3 regions of the Enterobacter cloacae complex sp. HYC033_NIDB genome follow, and region 3 is predicted to be linked to each of the others. Evidence: predicted binding sites of a transcription regulator. Region 3 holds the regulator's gene; each other region holds the start of a gene.

Region 1 (10,596 bases), 560 kb from region 3:
CCACCGAGGTGGTGTAGGCGGTGCTGTGGGCAAAGCCGCAGATGCCGCACACGCGGTCAGAGAGGAACGTGACTTCGTTGTAGCCCATGCGGGTCTCCGCCAGCTTCTCCATGCCGCGGTGGACGTAGAACAGGCGGTAGTCGGCGTCGATAATGTTCTCGCCGTCGACGAACAGGCGGAAGTGGCCCGGTTCGTCGGAGGTAACGTGCAGCGGGCCAATCGGCACCACGTTATTCTTCTTGCTGCCCAGCTCGTTGATGAACTCGTAGGTTTCGCTGTCGGTGGTCGGGGCCGGGCGCTGGCGATAGTCCATGCTGTCCTTGCGCAGCGGATAGAGTTCATCCGGCCAGTCGTCCGGCAGCACCAGGCGACGCTCGTCAGGCAGGCCAACCGGCACCAGACCATACATGTCGCGCACTTCGCGCTCGCCCCAGACGGCGGCAGGCACGCGCGGCGTGACGGAGGGGTATTCCGGTTTAGCCGGATCGACCTCTACGCGCACGGTGAGCCAGCACTTCTCCCCCTGCTCCATCGACATCACGTAGTACACCGCATAGTTGCCACACAGCTGACGCTCGTCGTTGCCGAACAGCACTGACAGCCAGCCGCCCTGCTGGTAATAGAGAAACTCCACCACTTCCGGCAGATAGTTCACCTTAATGGTGACGGTGATCTGGTCTTTGGTTTGCCAGGACTCCTCCAGCACCACGCCCGGGAAAGCCTGATGCAACGCGGCGAGATACTGCTGACCTTTCTTTTCTTCAGACATAAACACTCTCTTTAATCACGCCACCAGCAAGGAGACGAACGCTAAAAATGCAAAACCAAAACCGGCCCAGGTGATGCGTGACGTTTCAACAAAACGCAGGCGCGCCATGCTGTTTTCAAACAGGGCAATCACCAGCACGCCGATAAGCAGCTTGAGCACAGCCACCACCACGGCCAGCAGCAGGCCGCCCGCAGAGAAGTGCGTCATCTGCCCCCACGGGAAGAAAACGCCGACGAACATCTGCAACACCACCAGCTGCTTGAGGCTGATGCCCCACTTCAGCACCGCAAAGCCGTAGCCGCTGTATTCGGTGAGCGGCCCCTCCTGTAATTCCTGCTCCGCTTCCGCGAGATCGAACGGCAACTTGCCCATCTCGATAAAGGTGGCGAACGCGCAGGCGCAGAGCGCCAGCACCAGCGGGAGAGAACGTGAAACCGGCCAGTGGTAAACGGTGTCGGTGATAAAACTGATATGGGTCGAGCCTGCAACCTGTGCGGCAACCCACAGCCCCAGCAGCAGAATTGGCTCAACCAGCACGCCGAGCATCGCCTCGCGGCTGGCGCCGATACCCGTAAACGGGCTGCCGGTATCCAGACCCGCAATCGCAAAGAAGAAACGCGCGATGGCGAAGAGGTAGATCAGCGTAATCAGATCGCCCAGCACCGGCAGCGGCGAGCCCACCGTCACTACCGGCAGCGCGGTGGCGATGGTCAGCATCACGCCCACCATCACAAACGGCGTCAGGCGGAACACCCAGCCTGCGGCATCCGGCGCGACGCTCTGACGGGAGAGCAGTTTGAAGAGATCGCGGTACTCCTGGAGCACGCCAGGTCCGCGACGATTGTGCAGCCGGGCGCGCGCCACGCGCGTGATGCCCGACAGCAGCGGCGCGACGGCGAACAGCACCAGCGCCTGAAGAATTGCCAGTAACAGACTCATGTCAGGCTCCTCGTGAAATGACAATCACCACCAGCACCGCCAGCTCGATCAGCGCCAGGCGGCGGAACAGCACGGGCACGGCGGCACCCTGCCAGCCCGGCACCCAGCCCACCGGGTTCAGCCAGTGGCGCAGCTTCAGCACGGCGGCAAAGTTTTCCTTCACCGGCATGGCGAAACCGTGGGCGGTGATGACCATCGACTGCTCGTGTTCGTAGCCGCAGGCCCACGCCGCGCCGCGCGAGCGGGAGGCGAGACGGTCGCGTCTGAAGAACAGCATCAGCACGAACGGCAGGAGCGGCGCGGCAATCAGCAGCAGCGCCATCATCGGCTGGGAAACGACGGTATGCGCCGTGACCAGCGGCAGCGGAATGGCGTGGCCCAGCAGCGGCAGCAGCCACGGCGCGGCAACCCCGCCCGCGATGCAGCACAGCGCCAGTGCGACCACGCTGGTGGCCATCAGTACCGGGGCGCAACAGGCGTTTTCCGCTTCGCGGGTGCGCGGCGCGCCCAGGAAGGTGACGCCGTAAACCTTCGCCATACACATCACCGCCAGCGCGCCGGTGATCGCCAGGCCCACCGCCAGCAGCGGGCCGAGTAAACGCCCGATAAACGCCTCGCTCTGGCCGAGGGCGAAGAAGGACTGATAAATCACCCACTCGCCGGCAAAGCCGTTCAGCGGCGGCAGCGCAGCCATCGCCATCAGCCCGACCAGCATCGCCAGCGAAATGACGGGCATTTTTTTGCCAATCCCGCCGAGCTTTTCAATATCGCGGTGCCCGGTGCGGAACCAGACGCTGCCCGCACCGAGGAACAGGGTGCTTTTAAACAGACTGTGGTTGATAAGGTGATACAGACCGCCAATAAACCCGGCGGCAATCAGCGCCGGCTGGTTGAGCGCCAGCCCGGTGACGCCCGCGCCCATGCCGAGCAGGATAATCCCGATGTTCTCCAGGGTGTGGTACGCCAGCAGACGCTGGATGTTGTGCTCCATCAGCGCGTAGAGCCCGCCGACGAACGCGGTGATCATCCCTGCAATCAGCAGCGCCACGCCCCACCACAGCGGCGGCTGACCGCCCGTCAGGGTTATCATCAGGATGCCGAACAGACCGACCTTCATCACCACGGTGGAGAACAGCGCAGCGGCCGGGGCTGAGGCATTGGCATGCGCCTGCGGCACCCAGCCGTGCAGCGGGATAATCCCGGCCAGCAGGCCAAAACCGACTACGCCCAACAGCCAGACGTCGTTGCCCAGCGGCTGACCGTTAAGCGCGGCAAAATCCAGCGTGCCGAAACGCTGCCACACCAGCCAGCAGGCCAGCGCCAGCAGCAGCGTACCGAGACGTCCGAGCGCAAACCACAGCTTGCCGGAGGCGCTGCATCCGGTCAGGAACACGCCGCACAGGGCCATGATTTCTGCCATCACCACCAGCGCGCCGAGGTTGCTGGCGATAACGGTACAGACCGCGGCGGCCATCAACAGGTTAACCAGCAGGCCGTTGGCTTTGGTGTGCTGATGTCGGTGCCAGTCGACATTAAACAGGCTGATAAACAGCCCGCACAGGCCAAAGGTTATCAGCCAGATGGCGTTCAGCGGCGTAAGCTCAACGGCGTGGTGAATCAGCGGGATGAGGGTGTCGACGGACTGGCCGTCGATCAGGACAACCCCGCCCGCCGCCAGCGTCATCAGGCTGCCGACCGCCCCACCGATACCGGCGATCGCCCCGCTCAGCGTTTTATGGAAGGAGAGGAGCAGCGCCAGGACAGCGGCGGCGGCAAACCAGGCCACACCGCTGGTCATCATAACTATCGCGTTCATTTCGCCCCCTCGTTAAGCGCCCGCAGCAGCGAAAGATCGCCGACGTCGGTATTGATGGTCAGCTCGCGCTTGCGTTTGCTGGTGCGAGCGATGTCGCGGATGTTGACCAGGACCAGCGCCCGGGTCGGGCAGGTCCGCACGCAGGCCGGACCCTGCTCATCGAAGCTGCACAGATCGCACTTCACCGCAACGGCGCGAATGCCCGGCACCCAGTCCAGCAGCGTACTCACGCGTGCCGGAGCTGGTGGCGCAGGCGGCGCTTTTGGGGTATTGGCATTCGCCGGAATATGCAGCGGACGGCTGCCGGAAAACTCAATAGCGCCGAACGGACAGGCGATGCCGCACAGCTTGCAGCTCACGCACAGGCTTTCGTTCAGCTGTACCGCGCCGTCAACGCGGGTGATGGCATTGACAGGACAGACGCCCGCGCACGGGGCGTCTTCACAGTGGTGACAGAGCTGCGGGGCAGACTCTTTCTCATTACGCATGACGCGCAGGCGCGGCATGGACTGTAGCCCGTGCAGGCGGTGCGTTTCCGAACACGCCGCCTCACAGGTCCGACAGCCAATACAGACCATCGAGTCAGCAATTACAAAACGGTTCACCGGGTCATCCTCTGGTGATGGTCATTTTTGACGAAAAAAAACTGTCTTATCGACACTTCTCGACACTCGTTTTTCAGGCCACGTTCGCGGAGGATTTTCCGTCGATCAGCTGTTTCAGGTTGACTGGCCTGTCATGCTCAACGGCGGCGTAGAGGCCGTTGTAAACCGGCGCGATTTTCTCCAGATAGTGCTCCAGCACCTGCTGGCGATCGCGGTTGCTGACGTGACCGTCCACCATGCCGTCCGCCATCAGCTGCGCCCGGGCGATGCAGTGCCTGTCGCCCTCTTTCGTCTCGACGTAGTACTCAATCGTGTGGCTGTTGAAGGTCTCCGCCAGGGTGACGTAAATCGTAAAGTGACCGAACAGTACAAAACGCATATCCCCCTGCGCCGCACAGCTCATGGCGTGATGCAGATGGGCCTTCGACAGCGTGATCCCCTGGATCAGTGAATTGCAGTACAGGTGCCATTGCTCCTGGAGCTGCTGATGACGTTGTGCGATGTAATCCGCTTTTTCGCTAATTTCCCAAATAGTCATAAAAGGTATCCGGTTAATGGAGTTAGCGGCTGTTAAGCAGATTTCGTGCCAGTTTTTAATTTGTTGATTTAAATGGATTTTAAAGAGATGCGCACTGTCACCGCCGCGGTGTCGACGTGTCATTTCGACAGTGTTGACATCGTCACGCCGTAACGCAAATCAAGCTGGCACCGTTATTGCATTGAAGGGGCAATTCATTAAGGAGGCGTCATGCACGAAATCACCCTCTGCCAGCGGGCACTGGAACTTATCGAACAGCAGGCAGTGCAAAACCACGCGAAACGCGTCACCGGCGTCTGGCTGAAGGTCGGGGCGTTTTCCTGCGTCGAGACCAGCGCCCTCACCTTCTGTTTTGAGCTGGTGTGCAGCGGCACGCTGGCGGAAGGCTGCGACCTGCATATTGAAGAGCAGCAGGCAGAGTGCTGGTGCGAGCAGTGTCAGGAGTACGTCACGCTGCTGTCATCGAAGGTACAGCGCTGTCCGCAGTGCCAGAGCAGCGGGCTGCGCATCGTGGCGGATGACGGTATGCAGATCCAACGCCTCGAAATCGAGAAGGAGTAATGTATGTGTAGTACCTGCGGTTGCGCTGAAGGCAACCTGTATATAGAAGGGGATGAACACCGTCCCCACTCCGCGTTTCGCTCCGCGCCCTTTTCTCCTGCCCCACGTCCCGCGGCGGCCCTGACCGGCATCACCTTTGCCCCGCAGCGTTCCGACGCGGGCGACCTCCATTACGGCCACGGCGAAGCGGGTACGCACGCGCCGGGCATCAGCCAGCGCCAGATGCTGGAGGTGGAGATCAACGTGCTGGACAAAAATAACCAGCTCGCCGCCCGCAATCGCGCCCGCTTTGCCGCGCGCGAACAGCTGGTGCTGAACCTGGTCTCCAGCCCCGGCTCCGGTAAAACCACGCTGCTGACCGAAACCCTCAAACGGCTGAACGAACACGTCTCCTGCGCCGTAATCGAAGGCGACCAGCAAACGGTAAACGACGCCGCGCGCATCCGCGAAACCGGTACGCCTGCGATTCAGGTCAACACCGGGAAAGGGTGCCACCTGGACGCGCAGATGATTGCCGACGCCGCCCCGCGCCTGCCGCTGGCGGATAACGGTATCCTGTTTATTGAAAACGTCGGCAACCTGGTTTGCCCGGCAAGCTTCGACCTCGGCGAGCGGCATAAAGTGGCGGTGCTCTCCGTGACCGAAGGGGAAGACAAGCCGCTTAAATATCCGCATATGTTTGCCGCCGCCTCCGTCATGCTGCTGAACAAGGTCGACCTGCTGCCGTACCTGAATTTCGACGTGGATAAGTGCCTGGCTTACGCCCGGGAAGTGAACCCGGACATTGAGATCCTGCTGGTTTCCGCCACGCGTGGCGACGGGATGGACGCCTGGCTGAACTGGCTGGAGAACGAACGATGTGCATAGGCGTCCCCGGACAAATTCATTCCCTCGACGGCAATCAGGCCAAAGTGGAGGTCTGCGGCATCCTGCGCGATGTCGACCTGACGCTGGTAGGCAGCCACGATGAGACCGGCGCATCGCGTCTCGGCCAGTGGGTGCTGGTCCACGTGGGTTTTGCCATGAGCGTGATTAATGAGGAAGAAGCCCGCGACACGCTGGACGCGCTACAGAATATGTTCGATGTCGAGCCGGACGTGGGCGCCCTGTTGTATGGGGAGGAACGTTAACACATGCGTTACGTTGATGAATATCGCGCGCCTGAGCAGGTGTTGCAGCTTATCGATCGCCTGAAGACCCGCGCCTCGCTGCTGGACTACACGAAAGAAAAACCGCTGCGGATCATGGAGGTGTGCGGCGGACACACCCACGCCATCTTTAAATTTGGCCTCGACCAGCTGCTGCCGGAGAACATCGAGTTTATCCACGGCCCCGGCTGCCCGGTGTGCGTGCTGCCGATGGGGCGCATCGACAGCTGTATCGACATCGCCAGCCGCCCCGGTGTGATTTTTTGCACCTTTGGCGACGCCATGCGTGTACCGGGAAAAAATGGCTCGCTGCTCCAGGCGAAGGCGCGCGGCGCAGACGTGCGGATCGTCTACTCACCGATGGATGCCCTGACGCTGGCGATGGCTAATCCTGAGCGTAAGGTCGTCTTTTTCGGGCTGGGTTTTGAAACCACCATGCCCGCCACCGCCATTACCCTCCAGCAGGCTAAAGCCTGCAACGTCACAAACTTTTACTTTTTCTGCCAGCACATCACGCTTATTCCCACGCTGCGCAGCCTGCTTGAAGCGCCGGATAACGGTATCGACGCGTTTCTGGCGCCGGGCCACGTCAGCATGGTGATCGGCACAGAAGCCTACGGTTTTATCGCTGAACAGTACAATCGTCCGTTAGTGGTGGCTGGTTTCGAGCCACTTGATCTACTGCAAGGCGTGACCATGCTGGTTGAGCAGAAAATAGCGGCCCTGAGTGCGGTGGAAAATCAGTATCGTCGCGTGGTGCCCGATGCAGGTAACAGACGGGCACAGCAGGCCATAGCCGACGTGTTTAGCGTCGAAGGCGACAGCGAGTGGCGCGGACTGGGGCTGATTGCCGAATCCGGCGTACACCTGACGCCCGCGTATCGCGCCTTCGACGCCGAAGCGCATTTCCGCCCGCAGCCGCAGCAGGTGTGCGACGATCCCCGCGCCCGCTGTGGCGACGTACTCACCGGCAAATGCAAACCTCATCACTGCCCGTTATTTGGCAACGCCTGTAACCCGCAAACCGCGTTTGGCGCGCTGATGGTCTCTTCCGAAGGGGCATGCGCCGCGTGGTATCACTATCGCAACCAGGAGTGTGAAGCATGAACACGGTGGAAATGGCGCACGGAAGCGGTGGACAGGCGATGCAGCAGCTGATTAACCGGCTGTTTATGGAAGCCTTTAATAACCCCTGGCTCGCCGAGCAGGAAGATCAGGCGCGTATTGACCTCGCGGCCCTGACCGCCCACGGTGACAGGCTGGCGTTCTCTACCGACAGCTACGTGATTGACCCGCTGTTCTTCCCGGGAGGCGATATCGGCAAGCTCGCCGTCTGCGGCACGGCAAACGACGTCGCCGTCAGCGGCGCGATCCCCCGCTACCTCTCCTGCGGGTTTATCCTCGAAGAAGGGTTACCGATGGAGACGCTCACGGCGGTGGTCAACAGCATGGCGCACACCGCACGCGAGGCGGGGATCGCCATCGTCACCGGGGATACCAAGGTGGTGCAGCGCGGCGCGGCGGATAAGCTCTTCATCAACACAGCCGGGATGGGCGCGATCCCTGCCGACATTCACTGGGGCGCGCAGCAGCTTTGCGCAGGCGACGTGCTGATTGTCAGCGGCACGCTGGGCTGCCACGGGGCAACCATCCTGAACCTGCGCGAAGGCCTGGGGCTGGATGGCGAGCTGCGCAGTGACTGCGCGGTACTCACGCCGCTGATCCAGACGCTGCGCGACATGCCGGGCGTAAAAGCCCTGCGCGACGCCACGCGGGGCGGCGTGAATGCCGTCGTGCACGAGTTCGCGGCAAGCTGCGGCTGCGGGATTGAGCTGACCGAGCGCGGCCTGCCCGTTAAGCCCGCCGTGCGCGGGCTGTGCGAGCTACTAGGTCTAAACCCGCTTAACTTTGCCAATGAGGGCAAGCTGGTGATCGGCGTGGAACGCGCGGCGGCGGAAGCCGTACTTGCACAGCTGCGCACGCATCCTTTAGGGAAAGACGCGGCCATCATCGGCGACGTGGTTGAGCGCAAAGGGGTGCGCCTGACCGGGCTTTACGGCGTGAAGCGCACGCTGGATCTGCCGCACGCTGAACCGTTACCCCGAATTTGCTAGACCGCGCCAAAAGCGGTCAGCGCTGAATTTCTCTTTTTGCCAGTTTCTATTGGAAAGCAACAATGCCGTATACACCGATGAGCGATCTTGGACAGCAGGGCCTGTTTGACATCACGCGCACACTTTTACAACAGCCCGATCTCGGCGCGCTGAGCGATGCCCTGACGCGGCTGGTCAGGCAATCAGCGCTGGCGGACAGCGCCGCCATTGTGCTCTGGCATAGCGCAACCCACCGCGCGAGCTATTTCTCAACGCGTGATAACGGCAAAATCTTCGAATATGAAGATGAAACGTTTCTGGCCCACGGCCCGGTGCGGCGTATCCTCTCCCGCCCGGAAGCGCTGCACTGCAATTTTGACCAGTTTCGCCAGGCCTGGCCGAAGCTGGCAGAGAGCAATCTTTACCACCCATTCGGCCACTACAGCATGCTGCCGCTGGCGGTGGAAGGGCAAATTTTTGGCGGCTGCGAGTTTATCCGCGATACCGACCAGCCCTGGAGCGAGGCGGAGTACGAACGCCTGCACACCTTTACCCAGATTGTGGCCGTTGTCGCGGAGCAGATCCAAAGCCGCGTCACCAATAATGTGGACTACGACCTGCTGAGCCGCGAGCGCGATAACTTCCGCATTCTGGTTGCCATCACCAACGCCGTGCTCTCCCGCCTGGACATGGATGAGTTGGTCAGCGAAGTGTCAAAAGAGATCCATCACTATTTTAAAATCGATGCCATCAGCATTGCGCTACGCGGCAACCGGAAAGGCAAGCTCAACATCTACTCCACCCACTACCTTGATGAAGCCAACCCGGCGCACGAGCAGAGCGAAGTGGACGAAGCGGGAACGCTGTCCGAGCGGGTATTTAAAAGCAAAGAGATCCTGCTGCTCAATCTCAATGAACAGGATCCGGTAGCCCCCTACGAGCGGATGTTGTTCAACACCTGGGGCAACAAGATCCAGACCCTGTGCCTGCTGCCGCTGATGTCCGGCAACACCATGCTCGGCGTGCTTAAACTGGCGCAGTGCGATGAAGCCGTATTTACCACCGCTAACCTGAAGCTGCTGCGCCAGATCGCAGAGCGTATCTCCATTGCGCTGGATAACGCCCTCGCCTATCAGGAGATCCACCGCCTGAAGGAGAGGCTGGTGGACGAAAACCTGGCGCTGACCGAGCAGCTCAACAACGTGGACAGCGAGTTTGGCGAAATCATCGGGCGCAGCGATGCCATGTACAGCGTCCTTAAGCAGGTGGAAATGGTGGCGCAGAGCGACAGCACGGTGCTGATCCTCGGTGAAACCGGTACCGGGAAAGAGCTGATTGCCCGGGCGATCCACAATCTGAGCAACCGCAATAGCCGCCGGATGGTGAAGATGAACTGCGCGGCGATGCCTGCGGGCTTACTGGAAAGCGACCTGTTCGGCCACGAGCGCGGCGCCTTTACCGGCGCCAGCAGCCAGCGGCTGGGCCGTTTTGAACTGGCGGATAAAAGCTCGTTGTTCCTCGACGAAGTGGGCGATATGCCGCTGGAGCTTCAGCCCAAGCTGCTGCGCGTTTTGCAGGAGCAGGAGTTCGAGCGCCTCGGCAGCAACAAGCTGATCCAGACCGACGTGCGTCTGATTGCCGCCACCAATCGCGATCTGAAAAAAATGGTCGCCGACCGCGAGTTTCGCAGCGATCTTTACTATCGCCTGAACGTCTTCCCGATCTGCCTGCCGCCGCTGCGCGAGCGCCCGGAAGATATTCCGCTGCTGGTGAAAGCCTTTACCGCGAAGATTGCCCGCCGGATGGGGCGAAATATCGACAGTATTCCTGCCGAAACGCTACGCACACTCTCGGCGATGGAGTGGCCGGGGAACGTGCGCGAGCTGGAAAACGTCATTGAACGCGCGGTCCTGCTGACCCGCGGGAACGTGCTCCAGCTCTCCCTGCCAGAGGTTACTCCTTCTGAAACGACCGTGACCGCAACCGAGCTTGCGAAAGAGGGAGAAGATGAATATCAGCTCATTATGCGAGTGCTGAAGGAGACCAACGGCGTGGTAGCCGGACCGAAAGGTGCGGCGCAACGGCTGGGTCTGAAGCGTACCACCCTGCTCTCGCGCATGAAGCGTC
Region 2 (10,596 bases), 1.4 Mb from region 3:
CCTTCTTTGGCGCGTCGGCCAAACTCCAGGCCAAAAAAGGTCGGGGCAGGGGCTGAAACGCCGTTAGGCCCGCCGGTGAAGGTGAGCCAGTTGTTCAGCACCAGGCGGATGATCTCGCCAAACCCGAGCGTGACGATGGCGAGATAATCCCCGTGCATGCGCAGCACCGGAAAGCCGAGCAGGGCGCCCGCGCCCGCGGCCATTAGCGCCGCCAGCGGCAGCATGCTCCAGAACCCAAGCCCCAGATACTGATACCCGAGCGCTAGCCCGTAAGCGCCGATGGCATAGAAGGCGACATAACCCAGATCCAGCAGCCCTGCCAGGCCAACAACAATGTTCAGCCCAAGACCGAGCAGGACGTAGATCAGTCCGAGAATGGCAACCGTCAGAACGTATTTAGTGGCCACAAACGGGAAGCAGATCGCCAGCGTGACAATTAGCGGAATGATCCAGCGCATGCGGCTTTTATACGCCGGCGGCCGGACATACACCCCCGCATTGTCGGATTCAAACCGTGCCTGTAAACGTCTTCCGGCCGCCGTAGCTGAAAAGGCGCTCAGTAAAAAGCGTCCCACCATCACCGTGCCTACAATCCACGCCAGCCGCTGGCCGTCAAAGATAAAGCTGTAACCATCCAGTATCACGCCCGCAATCGGGCCGAAAATAATCAGGGCGATCATTCCGGAAAAAATCGAGTCCAGAATGCAGCGCTTCAGGGAAAAACCGTCAGAGGTCATCGCGTTGTTCCTTACACTTTAGCCACGACGGGGCGGCCCAGCAGCCCCTGAGGACGAAAGATCAGAATTAAGACCAGCAATCCAAACGAGAACACGTCTTTATAATCCGAGTTCACCATCCCGGAGAATTGCGCTTCTGCGACGCCCAGAATCAGCCCGCCAAGCATCGCACCGGGCAGAGAGCCGATGCCGCCCAGCACCGCCGCCGTAAAGGCCTTGATGCCGATAACAAACCCGACGTAAAAATCAAAGGTGCCGTAATTCATGGTGATTAGCACGCCCGCCAGCCCGGCCATGGCTGCGCCGATAACAAACACCAGCGAAATAATTCTGTCGGTGTTGATACCCAGGATGGAGGCCATCTTACGATCCTGCTGTACCGCACGGCACATGCGTCCTAAGCGGGTACGGTTGATAATCCAGGTCAGCACCAGCATGCCCGCGAACGAGGCGATGAGAATAAAGACTTTGGTATAGGTTATCTGGACAAACCCTTCGCCGAGGTGAAAACGCAGCACGCCATCAAGCATGGTGGGCACGCCCTGCTGGCGCGGGCCCTGGCTGAGCTGGACGTAGTTTTGCAGTATCAACGACATCCCGATGGCCGAAATCAGCGGTGCCAGACGCGTCGAGTTGCGTAGCGGCTTATAGGCGATGCGCTCAATCGTCCAGCCATAAACGCCGGTGACCACGATGGTGAAAACCAGCGTCCCCAGGATCAGCAGCGGAAAGGAGTGGAGTCCAAAAAACGCCAGCAGGGCCAGGCCAATGGCCGAGAGATAGGCGGAGATCATATACACTTCGCCGTGGGCGAAATTGATCATACCGATGATGCCGTACACCATGGTGTAGCCGATGGCGATAAGACCGTAGACCGAACCCAGCGTTAAGCCATTAATTAATTGTTGCAGGAAGAATGTACTCATGGTCGCGCACCTGAATAAAGGGTTACGCCGACAGTCAGACCTGCCGGCGCTGAGCAGATTCCGTCCCGTTATGGCACTTCTTTATATTTGCCTTTGTCATCCCACTGATAGACCACGTAGTCAGAGACTTTGAGGTCACCTTTGCTGTCCCAGGCTTTTTTACCCATCACCGTGTCGACAGGGTTGGCCTTCAGCCACTCGCTGGCTTTTGCGGAATCCGTCCCTTTTGTGGCCTTGAATGCCGCCGCGATAGCCTGCACAGACGCGTAGGCGTAGAGGGTGTATCCTTCAGGTTCAAATTTACCGGTGCGGAATTTCTCGATGACGGCTTTTCCGTCCGGGATCAGGCGCGGATCTTTACCGAAGGTCATGTAAATACCGTTGGTGTATTGCGCCCCACCGGCGGCGGTGACCATCTCTTCATTGACGATACAGTCTCCCGAGAAGAACTTCGCCTGCACGCCCTGTTCACGCATCTGGCGAACCAGCGGGCCCGCTTCCGGGTGACAGCCCCCGAAGAACACCACGTCCGGTTTTTGTGCGCCGATTTTGGTCACCAGCGCGTTAAAGTCTTTCTCCCCGCGGGATAACCCTTCGTACATCACCTCCTTCACGCCGCGTTTAGCCAGCGCCGCCTTAGTGGCGTCCGCCAGCCCCTGGCCGTAGGTGTCTTTATCGTGGATGATGACCACCCGTTTGGCTTTCAGCTTATCAAGAATGAAATCGCTGGCGACCTGGCCCTGCTGGTCGTCACGTCCGCACATGCGAAATATATCGCTCATGCCACGTTCGGTAATAAGCGGGTTCGTTGAGCCGGGGGTGATGGAGAGGATCCCGGCATCGCTGTAGACCTCGGAGGCGGGCATGGTCGACGAGGAGCAGAAGTGGCCGACGACCGCTTTCACCTTATCCTGATCGACTAAGCGGTTGGCAACGGCGACGGCCTGTTTGGGCTCGCAGGCGTCGTCGCCCTGAACCAGTTTGATTTTCTCACCGTTGATCCCGCCGGCGGCGTTAATGTCTTCCGCCGCCTGCGTAGCGCCATGCCAGTATTGATCGCCGTAGGTTGCGTTCGGGCCTGTGAACGGCCCGGCCACGCCGATGACGATATCGGCCTGCGCGGAAAAGGCCGTCACCAGACAACCGGCCAGCACCAGGGAGAGGGGAGTTTTGGTAAATTTCAGCGACATTATTATGTTCCTTAGCAAAGAGGTTTTTGCACCAGGTATAAACCCGAACGCCTGATGGCATCGTAAATCCAAAAACAAGAGCGAGAACAAAATGCACTTTAGAAGCAATCTCATGCTTAATACGGCGAGGATCCCACGCACCGCGAAGCGCGCAGAACATTAAGCAAAAAGGTTGCCAGAATGGTTAATCCCTTGACCGGGTCACAACACGTTGAGTATAGAGCGCCGTTTTATGCGCCTTTGCGGGAGGAGATGAATTTACAGCGGAGATCACATCTCCTTAACAACAAAGCCCATAAGTTGTGCAACGGTCACGATTTGCACGTTTTTGCAGCAATAAAGACCTAAACTTCAGATAGGCACGCGCGGCGATATATGTCAGGATCGTTTTTTTTATCAGGAGTATCAGCAATGGCTGAAGGCCCATTAAATGAAAGCGAGATGGCGTGGCTGGAAGAGACATTAATCTCTTACGGTCACGACGATGCATCCGTGATTGACGTGTCCGAACTGGACGGCATGCTTACCGCAGTACTTTCCGGTCCCGTTGTGGTGGAGCCCGACACCTGGCTGGTGGCGGTCTGGGGTGGTGAGAAATATATTCCGCGCTGGAAAAACGATCGTGAGATGAACCGTTTTATCGATCTCTGCTTTAAGCACATGAACGATATTGCCGAGCGTTTGAGCGAATACCCGGATCAGTTTGAACCGCTGTTTGGCTATAACGACGTTGACGGTCAGAGCTATACCGTGGTGGAAGAGTGGTGCTATGGCTACATGCGCGGCGTGGCGCTGACGGACTGGTCATCCCTGCCGGAAGCGCTGGAAGCGGACCTGGCGGTGATTGCCCTGCACGGGACGGAAGAGAACAGCGAGAAGCTGGATGCGCTGACCGAAGAGGAGTACATGGCCAGCATCGAAAGCATTCAGCCTGCGGCGCTGCGTTTGTATAACTACTGGGTGGCTAACCCGCAGCAGCCGGAAGCGAAAAAGCCGATCGTGAACGGGTCGAAGGTGGGGCGTAACGATCCGTGCCCGTGCGGGAGTGGGAAGAAGTTTAAAAGCTGCTGCCTGCATTAAATCATTAATTACTGTGGCCTGAATGGGGCACGGGTGTTGAGTCCCCGCTAAAATCGGCGAACCGGAGACCAGATGACAAGGGCTGGACGCCATGGATGGCGGCCAGAGGCGAATCGAGACAGGATGTCGAGTTGAGCCGACCGCAGGCAGATGGTCGGGAGGTGAGCGCAGTGCGAAGCACCGATTTTCCGCGGGGCCGCGGGGATTGATAAGGGGGCCGCGGCGGCCCCCTTATCCCGTTCACATGCTGTGAAAAAATTATATTCTGTTGATCTTAAGGTGAACGGAACAGTACCTCAGGACCTGTATAAATAAGTTATCCCACTTCCGGCAGCATCCCCGCTGCAATCAAAATCTGCACCAGAATAATCACCACCCCACAACCAAACACCGCGCAAAGCATTGGCGTACCGCCCGCTACGCGATACCCCTGCTGCGGATGTTGCTGGCGGCTCTTCCACGCCAGCAGGGAAGGCAGCAGCAGGGCCAGTACCGATAACGCCACGCCAGCATACCCCAGCGCCATCACAAACCCGCGCGGGTAAAAGAGCGCGAAGGCCAGCGGCGGCAGGAAGGTCATCGCCCCCGTCTGTAAGCGTCCGGCAACGGTATTGCGACGCTGGAACAGATCCGCCATATAGTCAAACAGGCCAAGCGCTACGCCGAGGAAGGAGGTTGCCAGCGCCAGGTCTGCAAACAGATGTACCGCCAGCTCCACGTGTGAAGAGGCCACCACGTTACGCAGGGCAACCAGGAATCCATTCAGACCAGAATGCTCTGCCATCAGGCCGATAAAGGTATTGGAATCAATACTGCCCAGCGTCACCAGCTGCCAGAACAGGTAAGCAATCAACGGAATGGCGCTGCCGATAACAAAGACGCGGCGCAGCTTGCGAATATCACCGTTCATATAGCTCACGATGCTCGGCACGCTGCCGTGAAAACCGAAGGAGGTGAAAATAACCGGGATGGCCGAAAGCGCCAGACCTTTCTCCAGCGGGAGGGAGAGCAGGTTAATCTTGTGAACATGCGGTGCCAGCAGCACCAGCATCACAATCAGGAAGAGAATTTTGGCGCTGAACAAAAAACGGTTAAACAGATCGACCAGCGATGTGCCCGCACAAACCACGCCGCCACCGATCAGCGTAAAGACAATGGCGCCTGTTTCCGGTGAAAGTGACGCACCGAAGCCGTCATTGATACTTGACGCAATCAGCTCCCCGGCGCCGCTGATGTAAGCGGCAGTCAGGGCGTACATCAGGAATATCATGCTGAAACCGGTGATCCACTGCCCGTAGCGTCCAAGATAGCGTGCAGCCAGGGAGCCTAAGCCAGTATCGGCAGGGACATGCTGATAAACCTCCAGCAATAATAGCGCGGTGTAACACATCAGGGCCCACAGACCGCCCAGCAGCACTACGGTAACCCCAAACCCGACGCCGGCGGCAGCCAACGGCATGGCCAACATTCCTGCGCCAATTGTCGTTCCGGCGACGATAAAAATACTTCCCAGAGTTCTGTTCTTCACGCTTTCCTCTACAACGCTTCCATACCGCGACTCATTCTGCGGCGCAGAGTAAGGGAAAAGCACCATCTCGTCAAATCACCGTTACATAGGGTGTAATAATTAATTTACAAAAAGAAAAGGGTAACCTGCGCCAGCGCAAAGCGTGCCGTAGAGGGAACGTTTAGTCTGCTTTTTATTTGCGAGAGGTAACCATGTCAATTCACGGACACGACGTGCTGAATATGATGATTGAGTCAGGTGAGCGCTATACGGAGGAGAGTCTGGTTGAGGCGATACATGCCCGCTTTGGCGAAGCGGCGCGTTTCCATACCTGTTCAGCTTCGGAGATGACGGCCGCGGAGCTGGTGGCGTTTCTGGCGGCGCGCGGAAAATTCATTCCAGCAGCAGACGGATTTTCCACTCACGAAAGTAAAATCTGCCGCCATTAAATAATGCGGTGCTGAAAACTCAGCACCGCTTTTCTGTTAATTCTGGGTATCGAGCGTCGACAGCTCTTTATCAATGAAGTACAGACCTTCCCCGGATTTACCTGCCAGAGATAATTTATCCAGCACGGATTTAAACAGCTTCTCTTCTTCGTGCTGTTCAGCCACATACCACTGAAGGAAATTAAAGGTTGGATAATCCTGGCTGGTCATGGCGGCATGAGCCAGTTCATTAATTTTCTGGGTGATCAGCTGTTCATGCTCATAGGTGGCGCGGAACAGTTCATCAAGAGAGCCGTATTCGGCAAAAGGCGATGCCACGTTATCAATGCGCGGCAGGCTGCCGGTGTCCGTCAGGTAATCAAACAGACGCTGCATGTGCGTCATCTCTTCCTGGGCATGGCGACGCAGGAAGGCGGCCGCCCCTTCAAAGCTGTGATAGCTGCACCAGGCGCTCATCTGCTGATAGAGCAGGGAAGAAAAAAGCTCAAGATTCATTTGCGCATTGAGCTTGTCGATCATTTCAGTTTTTAACATGGTGCAGCTCCGGTTTATTAATTCTGGTTCACGATGAGCGACACTATAATTTGTTATTTAATTATTTGCAAAAAGTAAAATAAGTATTTCTTTATTAAAAATACGAATGGGAATAAAACGCATTGCCGCCTTTTATATTTATTAATGAGAATTATTTTAGTTCTTATTAAATAAACTGCCAGCATGACTGGCAGTAGCGGTTAATACCACGGATTCTGGCTGGAAGAGGTAACGGCATATCCCTGACATTTATACTGAATGGTCACACTTTCGTTCAGACAGAGTGAACCGCTGATCAGGGTGCAGGTTTTAATTGGCTGCCCGTAGGCTGAGGCGGTGGCGTAGCCCATATGTTGACAGGCTTTGGTTGCCGTACCGTTATTAACATAGTCATCAGACCAGGCGTTTTGCAGCATGGCCTGGCCATAGTCGAGGCGCACAATTCCGTTTGGGGCATCCGTACTGCTGACTTCTGCCTGCCGGTTGATACTGCACCCGGCGAGCAACAGGATCGTTCCGGCTATGATTACACGTTTCATGGTTCACTCTGCGTGACGGGAAATACGCCATTGTAACCAACGCGATGGTACGCAATGGCTGGAATAGCCGGAGGATCTGCCCTCTCACTGTGCAACGAGCCGGGCCACCGCGCGAAATTGTGAGCGCATCTTTGTTTTTTAAAACAAGTTTTCACTTAATTTGAAAGTGCGTTTGTTTGATAGTAAGGTTAAGTTGAAAAGGTATCCACAGCGGGATCGCCCGCCATGCATTCAGGAGAGACAAGATGAAAATTGCACTGATGATGGAAAACAGCCAGGCCGCTAAGAATCCCATCATCCTTAATGAGCTGAAAGCCGTTGCTGATGAGAAAGGTTTTCCGGTCTATAACGTCGGTATGAGTGATGAGAACGATCATCATCTCACCTATATTCACCTGGGCATCATGGCGAGCATTCTGCTTAACGCTAAAGCCGTTGATTTTGTTGTTACCGGCTGCGGTACCGGGCAGGGCGCGCTGATGTCCCTGAACATCCATCCGGGTGTGATTTGCGGTTACTGCATCGATCCTGCGGATGCTTTCCTGTTTGCGCAAATCAACAACGGTAACGCGCTTTCTCTGCCGTTTGCGAAGGGCTTCGGCTGGGGGGCAGAACTGAACGTACGCTTTATCTTTGAGAAAGCCTTTACCGGACGCAATGGCGAAGGCTATCCACCAGAGCGTAAAGAGCCGCAGGTGCGTAACGCCGGGATCCTGAACCAGGTGAAAGCGGCGGTGGTGAAAGAAAACTATCTGGATACCCTGCGAGCAATCGATCCTGAGCTGGTTAAAACCGCCGTATCAGGCCAGCGCTTCCAGCAGTGCTTCTTCGAGAACTGCCAGGACAAAGAGATTGAAGCCTTCGTGCGCGGTATTGTTGGCTGATTAACTTTGCCGGGCGGTGCGTTGCCTGCCCGGCAGATAGCGTTACTTTTTCGATGAGACCGCGCTGCCCACATCTTTAGTCAGACGCAGCGTGTCAACCATTCCCACCAGGCAGATCAGCGCGATTGCCACAAATGCCAGCCGGAAGCTCATTCCCGGCATACCGGCAATCCCCATCGCCTCACTGACTTTTTCCCCGATACGAATACCAATCGCCCCGAGCGTGATCCCAAGCCCCACGGCAAGCTGCGTTGCGGTTGAAAACAGAGTATTGGCATAGCTCATCTGCGCCGATGGCACATCCGCAAAAGCCAGCGTACTGATGGCTGTAAACTGAATCGAACGGAAAACGCCGCCCAGATAAAGGATCAGCATGATGAGCCACGCGGGCGTCTGCGGCGTAAGAAACGCGCAGGCCAGCAACGCCAGGACATTCAACGCACCGTTAATCAGCAACAGCCGCTTAAACCCCAGGCTGCGGATCAGCGGCGTCGTCGCCGGTTTAATGGTGAGATTGCCAACGAAAACCGCCAGCACCAGCAGGCCAGAATGGAACGCGTCCATGCCAAAGCCGACCTGGAACATCAGCGGTAACAGGAACGGAACCGCGCTGATGGAGGCGCGAAACAGCGATCCGCCGTACAGGGTGACGCGAAACGTCGGCACCTGCATCGCATCGAGCCTGATCATCGGCCAGGTTGCCCGCTTAAAGTGACGCAGCGCCAGGCTTAAGGCGACGACACCGACGATAAACAGCGTGGCGGTTAAACCTGTTTGCAGAGGCTCTGCGCCCATCAACTCCATCGCATAAACCAGGCTCACCATGGCAAGGGTGGTGACAACAAAACCCGGTAAATCAAACGGTCGGCGCGTATCTTCATGCAGGTCTGGAATGATGCGCAGTGCCAGCAAAATGGCGATTATCCCCAGCGGCACGTTAATAAAGAAGATCCAGCGCCAGTCGGCATAACTGGTAATGAACCCACCCAGCGGCGGGCCGATGATCGGCGCGACCAGCGCAGGCCAAGTCAGGGTGGCGATTGCCGTGATGAGCTGATGTTTTGGCGTGGTGCGTAGCACGGCCAGGCGACCTACGGGCACCATCAGCGCGCCACCCATGCCCTGGAGGACGCGCATCGCAACGAACTGATCGAGCGTGGTGGACAGGCCGCAAAATACCGAGGCCAGCGTGAAGATCGCCAGCGCGAGGGCAAACACTTTTCGCGCGCCGAAGCGGTCGGCGATCCAGCCGCTGGCGGGGATCAGCACGGCCAGGGTGATCAGATAGGCGCTGATGCCGATATTCAGATCCACCGCCTGGTCGCCGAAGCTTTTTGCCATATCCGGCAACGCGGTGGCGATCACCGTCCCGTCCAGAAACTCCATAAAGAAAGCACCGGCCACCAGCAGCGCCGCAGGCGATAATCCACGGCTCTCTTTGCCGGATACGTTTTCACTCATTCTCTTCCTGCCCGCTCAAAAAATTTTATAAACATTTACTGGAATTTCTAAGCCTGTAACGTGCGGATTTATCATGGCTTTTTTTAACAAACCAGCAGCACTGAGGGTTTAATAACCGTGATGCAGGTCACAAAATGGTTGATTTTTGTGATGGTGGTCATATTATAAGCGTATTGACAATAACACCTGCATAACACGTTACTGGAGCAACATAATGAAACTGCGCAAAATCCTGAAAAGCATGTGGGCAAACTACTGCACAACGTTTAAAGACGTCCCACCGGGTGCGATGTTCTGATAAAAAAACCTGCTTCGGCAGGTTTTTTTATATCTGCGGACGACGAGAGGGAGATGGAAGGGCGTCTGTTTTGCTACTATGGCGGCCTTTGAATAAGGAGAACCCCATGTCACAAAACCTGAGCGCCGATCAGGAACTGGTATCTGACGTCGTCGCCTGCCAGCTGGTTATCAAACAAATCCTTGATGTGATTGACGTTATCGCGCCGGTTGAGGTACGCGAAAAGATGTCGACCCAGCTGAAAAACATCGATTTCACCAACCATCCTGCTGCGGCGGACCCGGTTACGCTCCGCGCGATCCAGAAAGCGATTGCGCTGATTGAACTCCGCTTCACACCGCAGGGTGAGTCACACTAAAATAAACCGATGTTTTAAAATTAGAAACTCTTTTCTGCTTTTACGTCGAAGGGCGACAGAGCCTGTCGCCCGCAGAAGGATCAGAAGAACGTCTGCACCAGCAGATAGCTCACCACGCAGGCACAGCTGACGCCAATCAGCCCCGGCAGAATAAAGCTGTGGTTGATGATGAATTTACCGATGCGGGTGGTGCCGGAGCGATCGAACCCGATACAGGCCAGATCGCTCGGATAGGTGGGCAGCACAAAGTAGCCGTAGGATGCCGGGAAGAAGGCCACCAGCATTTTCGGATCGATGCCCAGCATCAACCCCATCGGGGCGACCGCGGTCAAGGCCGCAGCCTGGCTGTTGACCAGTTTTGATACCAGGAACAGCACGATGGCATACGTCCAGGGATGACTTTTCACCACCCCCTCCAGCGCCATTTTCAGCTCGTCGAGATGCGCCTGAAAAAAGGTATCGCTCATCCACGCCACGCCAAACACCGAGAAAATCGCGACCATCCCCGCCTTAAATACCGCCCCGTTTGAAATGGCCGACGCATTCACCTTGCAGGTCATCAGCATGATGGCCCCGGCGATCAGCATCATCATTTGAATGACAAGGTTCATCGACAGGGCCGTCATTTTCCCT
Region 3 (10,596 bases):
GGTACATCGCCAGCGCCTGGCCGTAAGCCTGTTTCAGGTATTCACGGAACGCCGCAAAGTAAGCCTCGCGCTGTGCAGGGGTCGCATCTTTGTAGTAACGGCCCAGCACCAGTGCGCCCGCATACTTGATCTGCACATACGGCAGCAGTTCCTGATCCACCACATCACGCAGATAATCAGGGTTAGAACGGATTTTTGGCTGTTCGTTTTTAAGACGGTCGAAGGTTTTCTTCGCGGCCTCATCCATCAGTTTGTACGGGTTACTCTGATCCGCAGCGTGCGCCGCGGTAAGAGGGGCAATGACCAGCATGGCAACCATTAACAGTCGTTTAAACATGAATGACTTCTCCTGAAATTAATTCGTCGCGCCTGGCGTCGGTTCGACGTTGGTGTGGTCTTCACTCTGCGCAGGGGCATCGTCAGACTTTTTATCATCCCCTTTACTGTTGTAAAGGAACTGACCAATCATATCTTCCAGCACCATCGCTGACTTGGTATCCTGGATTACGCTACCGTCTTTAAGGATAGTCGTTCCCAGCTCAGGATCTTCAAAACCAACGTTAAGGGCCAGATATTGCTCCCCCAGCAGGCCAGAGGTGCGGATAGAAAGCGAGCTGGTGTCCGGAATGTGGTTATAGCGCTCTTCGATATCCATCGCGACGCGCGGCAGATAGGTTTTCTCATCAAGCGTAATGTCAGCGACACGTCCGATAACGACGCCACCAATACGCACCGGTGAGCGCGCTTTCAGGCCGCCGATGTTATCGAAAGTCGCGTAGACACGATACGTCGGCTCGGCGCGAACAGAGGTGATGTCCGCCGCTCGCAGGCAGATGAACAGCGCGGCCAGCAGCGCCAGAAGCAGAAACACGCCAACCCAAATTTCATTTTTTCTCGTTTGCATGAACTCAATTCCCAAACATCAGTGCGGTGAGCACAAAATCCAGACCTAAAACGGCCAGCGACGAATGTACGACAGTACGCGTCGTTGCACGGCTAATGCCCGCCGACGTCGGAATGGCATCGTAACCATTAAACAACGCAATCCAGGTAACCGTCACAGCGAAAACCACGCTCTTGATCAGACAGTTCACTAGATCCATCCGCAGATCGATGGCGTCCTGCATGGCAGACCAGAAGAATCCGGCATCAATGCCTTTCCAGTTAACGCCAACCAGCGCGCCTCCCCAGATACCTACCGCCACAAAGAGGATAGTCAGTAACGGCAAGGAGATAACCCCGGCCCAGAAGCGCGGCGAGATTACCCGGCGCAGCGGATCGACTGCCATCATCTCCATACTGGAGAGCTGCTCGGTGGCGCGCATCAGGCCAATTTCCGCCGTCAACGCTGACCCGGCACGCCCGGCGAACAGCAGCGCGGCAACCACCGGCCCGAGTTCACGCAGCAGCGAGAGCGCCACCAGCATGCCAAGGCTGGTTTCCGCGCTGTAGGTTGTCAGCACCAGATACCCCTGCAACCCCAGCACCATGCCAATAAACAGACCCGACACGATGATGATAAGCATCGACAGCACGCCGACGTTATAAAGCTGCCGTACCAGTAACGGCGCATGCTTGCGGAACTCCGGTTTGCCGACCAGCGCGTTGAACAACATTAATCCGGCACGCCCGAACGTACTGATGGTTTTTAGGCCACGGTGTCCAAGACCCGCCAACGCATTTAACAGCATGAGTGGCTTAACTCCCTATTCCGAGTAAATCGTCATGATAGTCGCCCGCCGGATAGCGGAAAGGCACCGGCCCATCTGCGATACCGTCCAGGAACTGCCGCACGCGCGGATCGCCATTCTCCTGCAACGCCTGCGCGCTGCCGTGGGCGACGATCTTTTTGTCAGCCACAATATAGGCGTAATCAGCGATACTCAGCACTTCCGGCACGTCGTGGGAAACCACCACGCAGGTGACGCCAAGGGCGCTGTTCAGCTCCGAAATTAACTTCACCAGCACGCCCATGGTGATGGGGTCCTGCCCGACGAACGGTTCATCGAACATGATTAAATCGGGTTCCAGGGCAATAGCACGCGCCAGCGCGGCGCGGCGCGCCATCCCACCCGAGAGTTCGGACGGCATGAGTTTCGCAGCCCCCCGCAGCCCCACGGCTTCAAGCTTCATCATCACCGTACTGTGCAACAGCTCAGGAGGAAGATGGGTGTGCTCACGCAACGGATAGGCCACGTTGTCAAAAACGTTCATATCCGTGAACAGCGCGCCCGACTGAAAGAGCATGCTCATCCGTTTGCGAACCGTGTAGAGGCGCGAGCGAGACATCGCCGGGACATTTTCGCCGTCGAAGAGAATTTCGCCGCTGTCAGGGGGGATTTGCCCGCCGATAAGACGCAGCAACGTGGTTTTACCGATCCCTGACGGCCCCATGATGGCGGTGATTTTACCGCGCGGCACGGTCAGCGAAATATCATCAAATATTAACCGGTTGCCGCGAGAAAAACTGACGCCCCGGACATCGACTATATTCGCCATCGTTTGGCTCATTTATGGTTCCTTACTTACCTTGCTTCACGGCTGGCATGAAGCGTAAATCAGCCCTAAACCCCGCATTTTTACAGAATATTCACTATTGGGGTTAGCGAAAGCTGGCATTTGTTTTACTTTTCCGGCGCATAAAGTCAAAATTAGGAATTCGTTACGTCTCAGACTTCATCTGGCGCCAACATTCGTGCGCAGTGGACCAGCGAGTATACCTGAAGAAAGGACTTTTGATGCTTTTAGCAACAGCACTGTTAATAATTGGTTTACTGTTGGTGGTCTACAGTGCTGACCGTTTGGTCTTTGCCGCATCCATTCTCTGTCGACTCATTGGCATGCCGCCCATCATTATCGGCATGACGGTGGTCAGTGTAGGCACATCGCTTCCTGAAATCATCGTTTCTGTTTCAGCCTCGCTGCATGGGCAGGTCGACCTCGCTATCGGCACCGCGATTGGCTCTAACATCGTCAATATCTTACTGATTTTAGGCTTAGCCGCATTACTGCATCCATTTCGCGTGCATTCTGATGTTTTGCGCCGGGAATTGCCGTTAATGTTAGTCGTCAGTCTGCTGGCAGGCTACGTACTTTATGACGGGGTGCTGAGCGTCGGTGACGGTATATTCCTGCTCGCCCTGGCCGTGATCTGGTTGCTTTACAGCGTGAAGATCGCACGTCTGGCGGAAAAACAGGGTAACGATAGCCTCACGCGTGAGCATCTCGCCGAGCTGCCCCGGGAAGGAACCTTACCCGTCGCCCTGCTGTGGTTGGGCGTCGCGCTAATCATCATGCCAATGGCCACGCGGATGGTGGTCGATAACGCGACGGTGCTGGCGAACGCGTTTGCGATGAGCGAACTGACAATCGGTCTGACGGTAATCGCCATCGGCACCAGCCTGCCAGAGCTGGCCACCGCCATCGCCGGGGCGCGTAAAGGGGAAGATGATATCGCCATCGGCAATATCATCGGCTCGAATATTTTCAATATCGCAATCGTGACGGGGCTGCCGGCGCTAATCTCGCCGGGGCCGTTTAACCCTATGGTTTTCACGCGCGATTACGGTGTGATGCTGCTGGTCAGCGTGATTTTCGCCCTGCTCTGCTGGCGGCGAAAAGAGCAGATCGGCAAAGGCGCAGGCGCGCTGCTGACGGGTGGATTTATCGTATGGCTGGCGATGCTGTACTGGCTTTCGCCTCTTCTCTCTGGGTAAACGGAAACGCATTATGTCGCAAATAGAATTGCAGCCGGGTTTTGACTTTCAGAAAGCAGGCAAAGACGTTCTGGAGATTGAACGTGAAGGTCTGGCGCAGTTAGATCAGTACATTAATCAGGATTTTAGTCTGGCCTGTGAGAAGATGTTCTACTGTGCCGGCAAAGTCGTGGTGATGGGGATGGGCAAATCCGGCCATATCGGACGCAAAATGGCGGCGACCTTTGCCAGTACCGGCACGTCGTCATTCTTCGTTCATCCCGGTGAAGCCGCGCACGGTGACCTCGGCATGGTTACGCCGCAGGACGTGGTTATTGCGCTGTCCAACTCCGGGGAATCGAATGAAATCCTGGCGTTGATCCCGGTGCTGAAGCGTCTGCACGTACCGCTGATTTGCATGACCAGCCGACCGGAAAGCAGCATGGCGCGTGCGGCGGATATTCACCTGTGCGTGAAAGTGCCTAAAGAAGCCTGTCCGCTGGGGCTGGCGCCGACCTCCAGCACAACCGCCGCGCTGGTGATGGGCGATGCCCTTGCCGTTGCGCTGCTGGAAGCCCGCGGTTTTACGCCTGAAGATTTTGCCCTGTCTCATCCCGGCGGCGCGCTCGGGCGCAAACTGCTGCTGCGGGTTAACGATATTATGCACACCGGAGATGAGATCCCGCACGTGAGCAAAGAGGCCTCTTTGCGCGACGCGTTACTGGAGATCACCCGTAAAAACCTGGGCATGACGGTTATCTGCGACGATCTGATGAAGATTCAGGGCATTTTCACCGACGGCGACCTGCGCCGGGTATTCGATATGGGTGTGGATGTCCGAACGCTGGGCATTGCTGATGTGATGACGCCAGGCGGGATCCGCGTCCGTCCGGGCACGCTGGCGGTAGATGTGCTGAACCTGATGCAGTCCCGTCATATTACCTCAGTGATGGTTGCCGATGGCGACCAACTGCTGGGTGTGGTACATATGCATGATCTGCTGCGCGCTGGCGTAGTGTAATGAAGGATAAGACAATGAGTAATGCGGGTGCATCCCTTGCAACCTGTTATGGCCCGGTGAGCGCCCACATGATGGCAAAGGCGGAAAATATCCGCCTGTTGATCCTCGATGTGGATGGTGTGCTCTCCGACGGTCTGATTTATATGGGCAATAACGGCGAAGAGCTGAAAGCCTTTAACGTTCGCGACGGTTACGGTATCCGCTGTGCGCTCACGTCCGGTATTGAAGTTGCTATCATCACCGGGCGGAAAGCTAAACTGGTAGAAGATCGGTGTGAAACGCTGGGCATTACCCATCTCTATCAGGGGCAGTCTGATAAGATGGTAGCTTTCCGGGATCTGCTGGGAAAACTGGCCATTGCACCAGAGAATGTGGCATACGTCGGGGATGATTTGATCGACTGGCCAGTGATGGCGGAGGTGGGTCTGAGCATCGCCGTGGCTGACGCGCACCCGCTGCTGATCCCGCGTGCTGATTACGTTACCCATATTCACGGTGGCCGCGGCGCCGTCCGTGAAGTCTGCGATCTGCTTCTGCTGTCGCAGGGCAAGCTTGATGAGGCGAAAGGGCAATCGATATGAGTAAAACCAGACGTTGGGTTATCATTCTGCTTGCGCTTGTCGCCCTGGTACTGATTGGCGTCAACCTCGCTGACCGCGATGATACGCAAGCGGAAGTGGTTAACACGAGCGACCCGACCTACAAAAGCGATCACAGCGACACCGTGGTCTATAGCCCGGAAGGCGCGCTGAACTATCGCCTCGTTGCTCAGCATGTAGAATATTTTTCAGATGACGGTACCTCGTGGTTTACCCAACCGGTCATGACCACCTTTGATACGGACAAAGTGCCGACGTGGTCTATCAAGTCTGACCGGGCAAAACTGACAAATGACCGTATGCTTTACCTGTATGGTCACGTTGAAGTCAACGCCCTGACCGCTGACGCGCAACTGCGAAAAATTACGACGGATAACGCCCAGATCAACCTGGTCACCCAGGATGTCACGTCGCAGGATCTAGTCACCCTGTATGGCACAACATTTAATTCCAGCGGTTTAAGAATGCGCGGGAACTTACGCAGCAAAAACGCCGAGCTGATTGAAAAGGTTAGAACCTCCTATGAAATTCAAAACAAACAAACTCAGCCTTAAAGTTGTTATCGCCAGCGCGCTGCTGGCGGCCAGTCTTCCCGCGCTTGCTGTGACTGGCGACACCGAACAGCCGATTCATATTGAATCCGATACCCAGTCTCTGGATATGCAGGGTAACGTCGTCACCTTTACCGGCAACGTCGTCATGACCCAGGGCACCATTAAAATCAACGCCGACAAAGTGGTCGTTACCCGTCCGGGCGGCGAGCAGGGCAAAGAGATTATCGATGGTTATGGCAACCCGGCCACCTTCTACCAGATGCAGGACAACGGCAAGCCGGTGAAAGGCCATGCCTCGCATATGCACTATGAACTGGCGAAGGATCTGGTCATCCTGACCGGTAATGCTTACCTGGAACAGCTGGACAGCAATATCAAAGGCGACAAGATCACCTATCTGGTGAAAGAGCAGAAAATGCAGGCCTCCAGCGAAAAAGGCAAACGCGTCACGACCGTGCTTGTGCCTTCGCAGTTGCAGGACAAGAACAACGGTCAGGCTCCGGCACAGAAAAAGAGTAACTAATTCGTTATGGCAACTTTAACTGCAAAAAACCTCGCGAAAGCGTATAAGGGCCGCCGCGTCGTCGAAGATGTCAGTCTGACCGTCAACTCCGGCGAAATCGTGGGTTTGCTTGGCCCTAACGGGGCGGGTAAAACCACGACCTTCTACATGGTGGTGGGCATCGTCCCGCGTGACGCCGGCAACATCATCATCGATGATGAAGATATCAGCCTGCTGCCGCTGCATGCCCGCGCGCGTCGTGGCATCGGCTATTTGCCGCAGGAAGCGTCTATTTTCCGCCGCTTAAGCGTGTTCGACAACCTGATGGCCGTGCTCCAGATCCGTGACGATCTGACCAGCGAGCAGCGCTCTGACCGTGCGAACGAGCTGATGGAAGAGTTTCATATCGAACATCTGCGTGACAGCCTCGGCCAGGCGCTGTCCGGTGGTGAACGCCGCCGCGTTGAGATTGCGCGCGCGCTGGCAGCAAACCCAAAATTCATCCTGCTGGATGAACCGTTTGCGGGCGTTGACCCCATCTCCGTTATCGATATCAAACGTATCATTGAGCACCTGCGCGACAGCGGGCTTGGCGTACTGATCACGGACCACAACGTTCGTGAAACGCTGGCCGTGTGTGAGCGCGCCTACATAGTGAGCCAGGGCCATCTGATTGCCCACGGTACGCCGCAGCAAATCCTCGAAGATGAGCATGTTAAGCGCGTGTACCTTGGGGAAGACTTCAGACTCTGATAGGGTAGAGGTTAAGTCACGCCGAACCGGAGAAAAACGCTCTGAACATGAAGCAAGGTTTGCAATTACGGCTCAGCCAGCAACTGGCCATGACGCCGCAGCTACAGCAGGCAATCCGTCTGTTGCAGCTGTCCACGTTAGAACTCCAGCAGGAGCTCCAGCAGGCGCTGGACAGCAATCCGCTGCTGGAGCAAACCGATCTTCATGACGAGGTAGACGCCCAGCAGACGCAGGACACAGAAACGCTCGACTCCGTAGATGCGCTCGAACAGAAAGAGATGCCGGACGAACTGCCGCTGGATGCCAGCTGGGACGAAATCTACACCGCGGGTACCCCTTCCGGGACGCGCGCAGACTACCAGGACGATGAACTCCCGGTCTACCAGGGCGAAACCACCCAGTCGCTTCAGGACTACCTGATGTGGCAGGTAGAGCTGACTCCTTTCTCCGATACCGATCGCGCCATTGCCACCTCGATTGTCGATGCCGTTGACGACACGGGCTATTTGACCGTGACGCTGGACGAGATTCTTGAAAGCATCGGCGATGACGAGATTGAACTGGAAGAGATCGAAGCCGTTCTGAAACGCGTTCAGCGTTTCGACCCGATAGGTGTCGCCGCGAAAGATCTGCGCGACTGCCTTCTGATCCAGCTTTCGCAGTTTGCCAAAGAGACACCGTGGATTGACGAAGCCCGGCTCATCATCAGCGATCATCTGGATCTGCTGGCGAATCACGACTTCCGCACCCTGATGCGCGTCACACGCCTGAAAGAAGAGGTGCTGAAGGAAGCGGTGAATCTGATCCAGTCGCTCGATCCGCGTCCGGGGCAGTCGATCCAGACCAGCGAACCGGAATATGTCATTCCTGATGTGCTGGTGAGAAAACACAATGGCCGCTGGGTCGTTGAACTGAACGCCGACAGCATTCCTCGCCTGCAAATCAACCAGCAATACGCCTCCATGTGCACCAGCGCCCGTAACGACGCTGATAATCAATACATTCGCAGCAACCTTCAGGAAGCACGCTGGTTGATCAAGAGCCTGGAGAGCCGTAATGACACGCTGCTGCGCGTCAGCCGCTGTATTGTCGAACAGCAGCAGGCGTTCTTTGAGCAGGGCGAAGAGTTTATGAAACCGATGGTGCTGGCAGACATCGCCCAGGCCGTCGAGATGCATGAATCAACCATTTCCCGCGTGACCACGCAGAAATATCTGCACAGCCCACGCGGTATTTTTGAGCTTAAGTATTTCTTCTCCAGCCACGTGAACACCGAAGGCGGCGGCGAAGCCTCGTCAACGGCTATTCGCGCACTGGTGAAGAAGTTGATCGCCGCGGAGAACCCCGCGAAGCCACTCAGTGACAGTAAGTTAACCACCATGCTGTCCGATCAGGGTATTATGGTGGCACGTCGTACTGTCGCGAAGTATCGAGAGTCTTTATCCATTCCGCCGTCTAACCAGCGTAAACAACTGGTTTGACACAACCGATAAGGAAGACACTATGCAGCTCAATATCACCGGACATAACGTCGAGATTACTGAGGCTTTACGCGATTTTGTAAACACTAAGTTTGCGAAACTCGAGCAGTATTTCGAGAGGATCAACCAGGTCTATGTTGTGTTGAAAGTGGAGAAAGTGACGCATATCTCGGATGCGACCCTGCACGTCAACGGAGGGGAACTCCATGCCAGTGCGGAAGGGCAAGACATGTACGCGGCTATCGACGGCTTGATTGATAAGCTTGCGAGACAGCTCAATAAACATAAAGATAAACTGAAACAACACTAATTGTCCGGGCAGTTAACGGGTGCAGGACGGCCTGTTGTGAAACACAACAGGCCATTTGTACAGTTAGCGCTTAGGTGAAATTATGATAAACAACGATTCCGCTCTTCAACTGAGCAATGTCCTTAACCAGGATTGTACCCGCAGTGGCGTTCACTGCCAGAGCAAAAAACGTGCGCTGGAAATCATCAGTGAGCTGGCCGCAAAACAGCTGGGTCTGCCGCCGCAGATCGTGTTTGAAGCCATTCTGACCCGTGAAAAAATGGGCAGTACCGGCATCGGCAATGGCATTGCGATCCCGCATGGCAAGCTGGAAGAAGATACGCTGCGTGCCGTGGGGGTGTTTGTGCAACTGGAAACGCCTATCGCTTTTGACGCCATCGATAACCAGCCTGTGGATCTGCTTTTCGCGCTGCTGGTTCCTGCCGATCAGACCAAAACCCACCTGCACACGCTGTCGCTGGTTGCCAAACGTCTGGCGGATAAAACCATTTGTCGTCGACTGCGCTCAGCCCAAAGTGATGAAGAGCTTTATCAAATTATCACTGAAGCAGAAGGCAATCAGGATGAGGCATAATCGGGAAAGGGCCTTCAGTACGGCTGCCCTGAGGAGAAACGGAACATGGTGCTGATGATCGTCAGCGGTCGTTCGGGGTCCGGGAAGTCCGTGGCCCTGCGCGCGCTGGAAGACATGGGATTTTACTGTGTAGATAACCTGCCGGTAGTGTTGTTACCCGATCTGGCGCGGACGCTGGCGGACAGGCAAATCTCTGCCGCCGTCAGTATCGACGTGCGTAACATGCCGGAATCGCCGGAAATCTTCGAGCAGGCAATGAACAGCCTGCCGGAATGCTTCTCGCCTCAGCTCTTGTTCCTGGATGCTGACCGCAACACGCTGATCCGTCGCTACAGCGATACACGTCGTTTGCATCCGCTCTCCAGTAAAAATCTTTCGCTGGAAAGCGCCATCGATAAAGAGAGCGATCTGCTTGAGCCGCTGCGTTCCCGGGCCGACCTGATTGTCGACACTTCCGAAATGTCCGTCCACGAGCTGGCGGAAATGCTGCGTACGCGCTTACTCGGCAAGCGCGAGCGCGAACTGACGATGGTGTTTGAATCCTTCGGCTTTAAGCACGGCATACCTATCGATGCGGATTACGTTTTTGATGTGCGTTTCCTGCCGAACCCACACTGGGATCCGAAACTGCGTCCGATGACCGGTCTGGATAAGCCGGTGGCAGCGTTCCTCGACAGACACACAGAAGTACACAATTTTATCTACCAGACGCGAAGCTACCTTGAGCTATGGTTACCTATGCTGGAAACAAACAATCGCAGCTACCTGACGGTGGCGATTGGCTGTACCGGCGGTAAACATCGTTCGGTCTACATTGCCGAACAGCTGGCCGATTACTTCCGCTCACGCGGGAAGAACGTTCAGTCCCGTCATCGCACGCTGGAAAAACGCAAAACATGACCGTAAAACAGACCGTCGAAATCACCAACAAGCTGGGCATGCATGCGCGCCCGGCGATGAAGCTGTTTGAACTGATGCAGGGTTTTGATGCTGAGGTGCTGCTGCGCAACGACGAGGGAACCGAGGCAGAAGCCAACAGCGTGATTGCGCTACTGATGCTGGATTCTGCCAAAGGCCGTCAGATTGAAGTTGAAGCCACCGGCCCGC

Evidence for each region. The regulator sigma-54, encoded in region 3, starts transcription at its own class of promoters, with help from an activator protein. The targets are predictions, from matches to a motif close to GTTGGCACANNTTTCGCTNT.
Region 1: a site for sigma-54 is predicted at 4,831-4,850, ahead of hypA (hydrogenase maturation nickel metallochaperone HypA). Genes of this name have one in related genera too.
Region 2: a site for sigma-54 is predicted at 3,014-3,033, ahead of O1721_RS17865 (branched-chain amino acid ABC transporter substrate-binding protein). Genes of this name have one in related genera too.

The regions. Positions count from the first base shown of each region.
Region 1 is NZ_CP115123.1:4,533,722-4,544,317, forward strand. Features, by position in the region: gene hycE (formate hydrogenlyase subunit HycE) at 1-769, opposite strand, end outside; gene O1721_RS21680 (respiratory chain complex I subunit 1 family protein) at 785-1,708, opposite strand; gene hycC (formate hydrogenlyase subunit 3) at 1,710-3,524, opposite strand; gene O1721_RS21690 (4Fe-4S dicluster domain-containing protein) at 3,521-4,129, opposite strand; gene hycA (formate hydrogenlyase regulator HycA) at 4,203-4,667, opposite strand; gene hypA (hydrogenase maturation nickel metallochaperone HypA) at 4,878-5,228, shown strand; gene hypB (hydrogenase nickel incorporation protein HypB) at 5,232-6,095, shown strand; gene O1721_RS21710 (HypC/HybG/HupF family hydrogenase formation chaperone) at 6,086-6,358, shown strand; gene hypD (hydrogenase formation protein HypD) at 6,362-7,483, shown strand; gene hypE (hydrogenase expression/formation protein HypE) at 7,480-8,490, shown strand; gene flhA (formate hydrogenlyase transcriptional activator FlhA) at 8,553-10,596, shown strand, end outside.
Region 2 is NZ_CP115123.1:3,701,849-3,712,444, reverse strand. Features, by position in the region: gene livM (high-affinity branched-chain amino acid ABC transporter permease LivM) at 1-737, opposite strand, end outside; gene O1721_RS17870 (ABC transporter permease subunit) at 749-1,663, opposite strand; gene O1721_RS17865 (branched-chain amino acid ABC transporter substrate-binding protein) at 1,732-2,853, opposite strand; gene O1721_RS17860 (YecA/YgfB family protein) at 3,265-3,933, shown strand; gene tyrP (tyrosine transporter TyrP) at 4,250-5,461, opposite strand; gene O1721_RS17850 (YecH family metal-binding protein) at 5,653-5,889, shown strand; gene ftnA (non-heme ferritin) at 5,926-6,423, opposite strand; gene yecR (YecR family lipoprotein) at 6,624-6,962, opposite strand; gene O1721_RS17835 (RpiB/LacA/LacB family sugar-phosphate isomerase) at 7,208-7,846, shown strand; gene O1721_RS17830 (MFS transporter) at 7,889-9,307, opposite strand; gene azuC (stress response protein AzuC) at 9,522-9,605, shown strand; gene O1721_RS17820 (DUF2766 family protein) at 9,712-9,963, shown strand; gene O1721_RS17815 (anaerobic C4-dicarboxylate transporter) at 10,044-10,596, opposite strand, start outside.
Region 3 is NZ_CP115123.1:206,484-217,079, forward strand. Features, by position in the region: gene mlaC (phospholipid-binding protein MlaC) at 1-337, opposite strand, end outside; gene mlaD (outer membrane lipid asymmetry maintenance protein MlaD) at 356-904, opposite strand; gene mlaE (lipid asymmetry maintenance ABC transporter permease subunit MlaE) at 909-1,691, opposite strand; gene mlaF (phospholipid ABC transporter ATP-binding protein MlaF) at 1,699-2,511, opposite strand; gene O1721_RS01020 (calcium/sodium antiporter) at 2,739-3,716, shown strand; gene kdsD (arabinose-5-phosphate isomerase KdsD) at 3,730-4,716, shown strand; gene kdsC (3-deoxy-manno-octulosonate-8-phosphatase KdsC) at 4,731-5,297, shown strand; gene lptC (LPS export ABC transporter periplasmic protein LptC) at 5,294-5,869, shown strand; gene lptA (lipopolysaccharide ABC transporter substrate-binding protein LptA) at 5,838-6,392, shown strand; gene lptB (LPS export ABC transporter ATP-binding protein) at 6,399-7,124, shown strand; gene rpoN (RNA polymerase factor sigma-54) at 7,172-8,605, shown strand; gene hpf (ribosome hibernation promoting factor) at 8,628-8,915, shown strand; gene ptsN (PTS IIA-like nitrogen regulatory protein PtsN) at 8,998-9,489, shown strand; gene rapZ (RNase adapter RapZ) at 9,535-10,389, shown strand; gene npr (PTS phosphocarrier protein NPr) at 10,386-10,596, shown strand, end outside.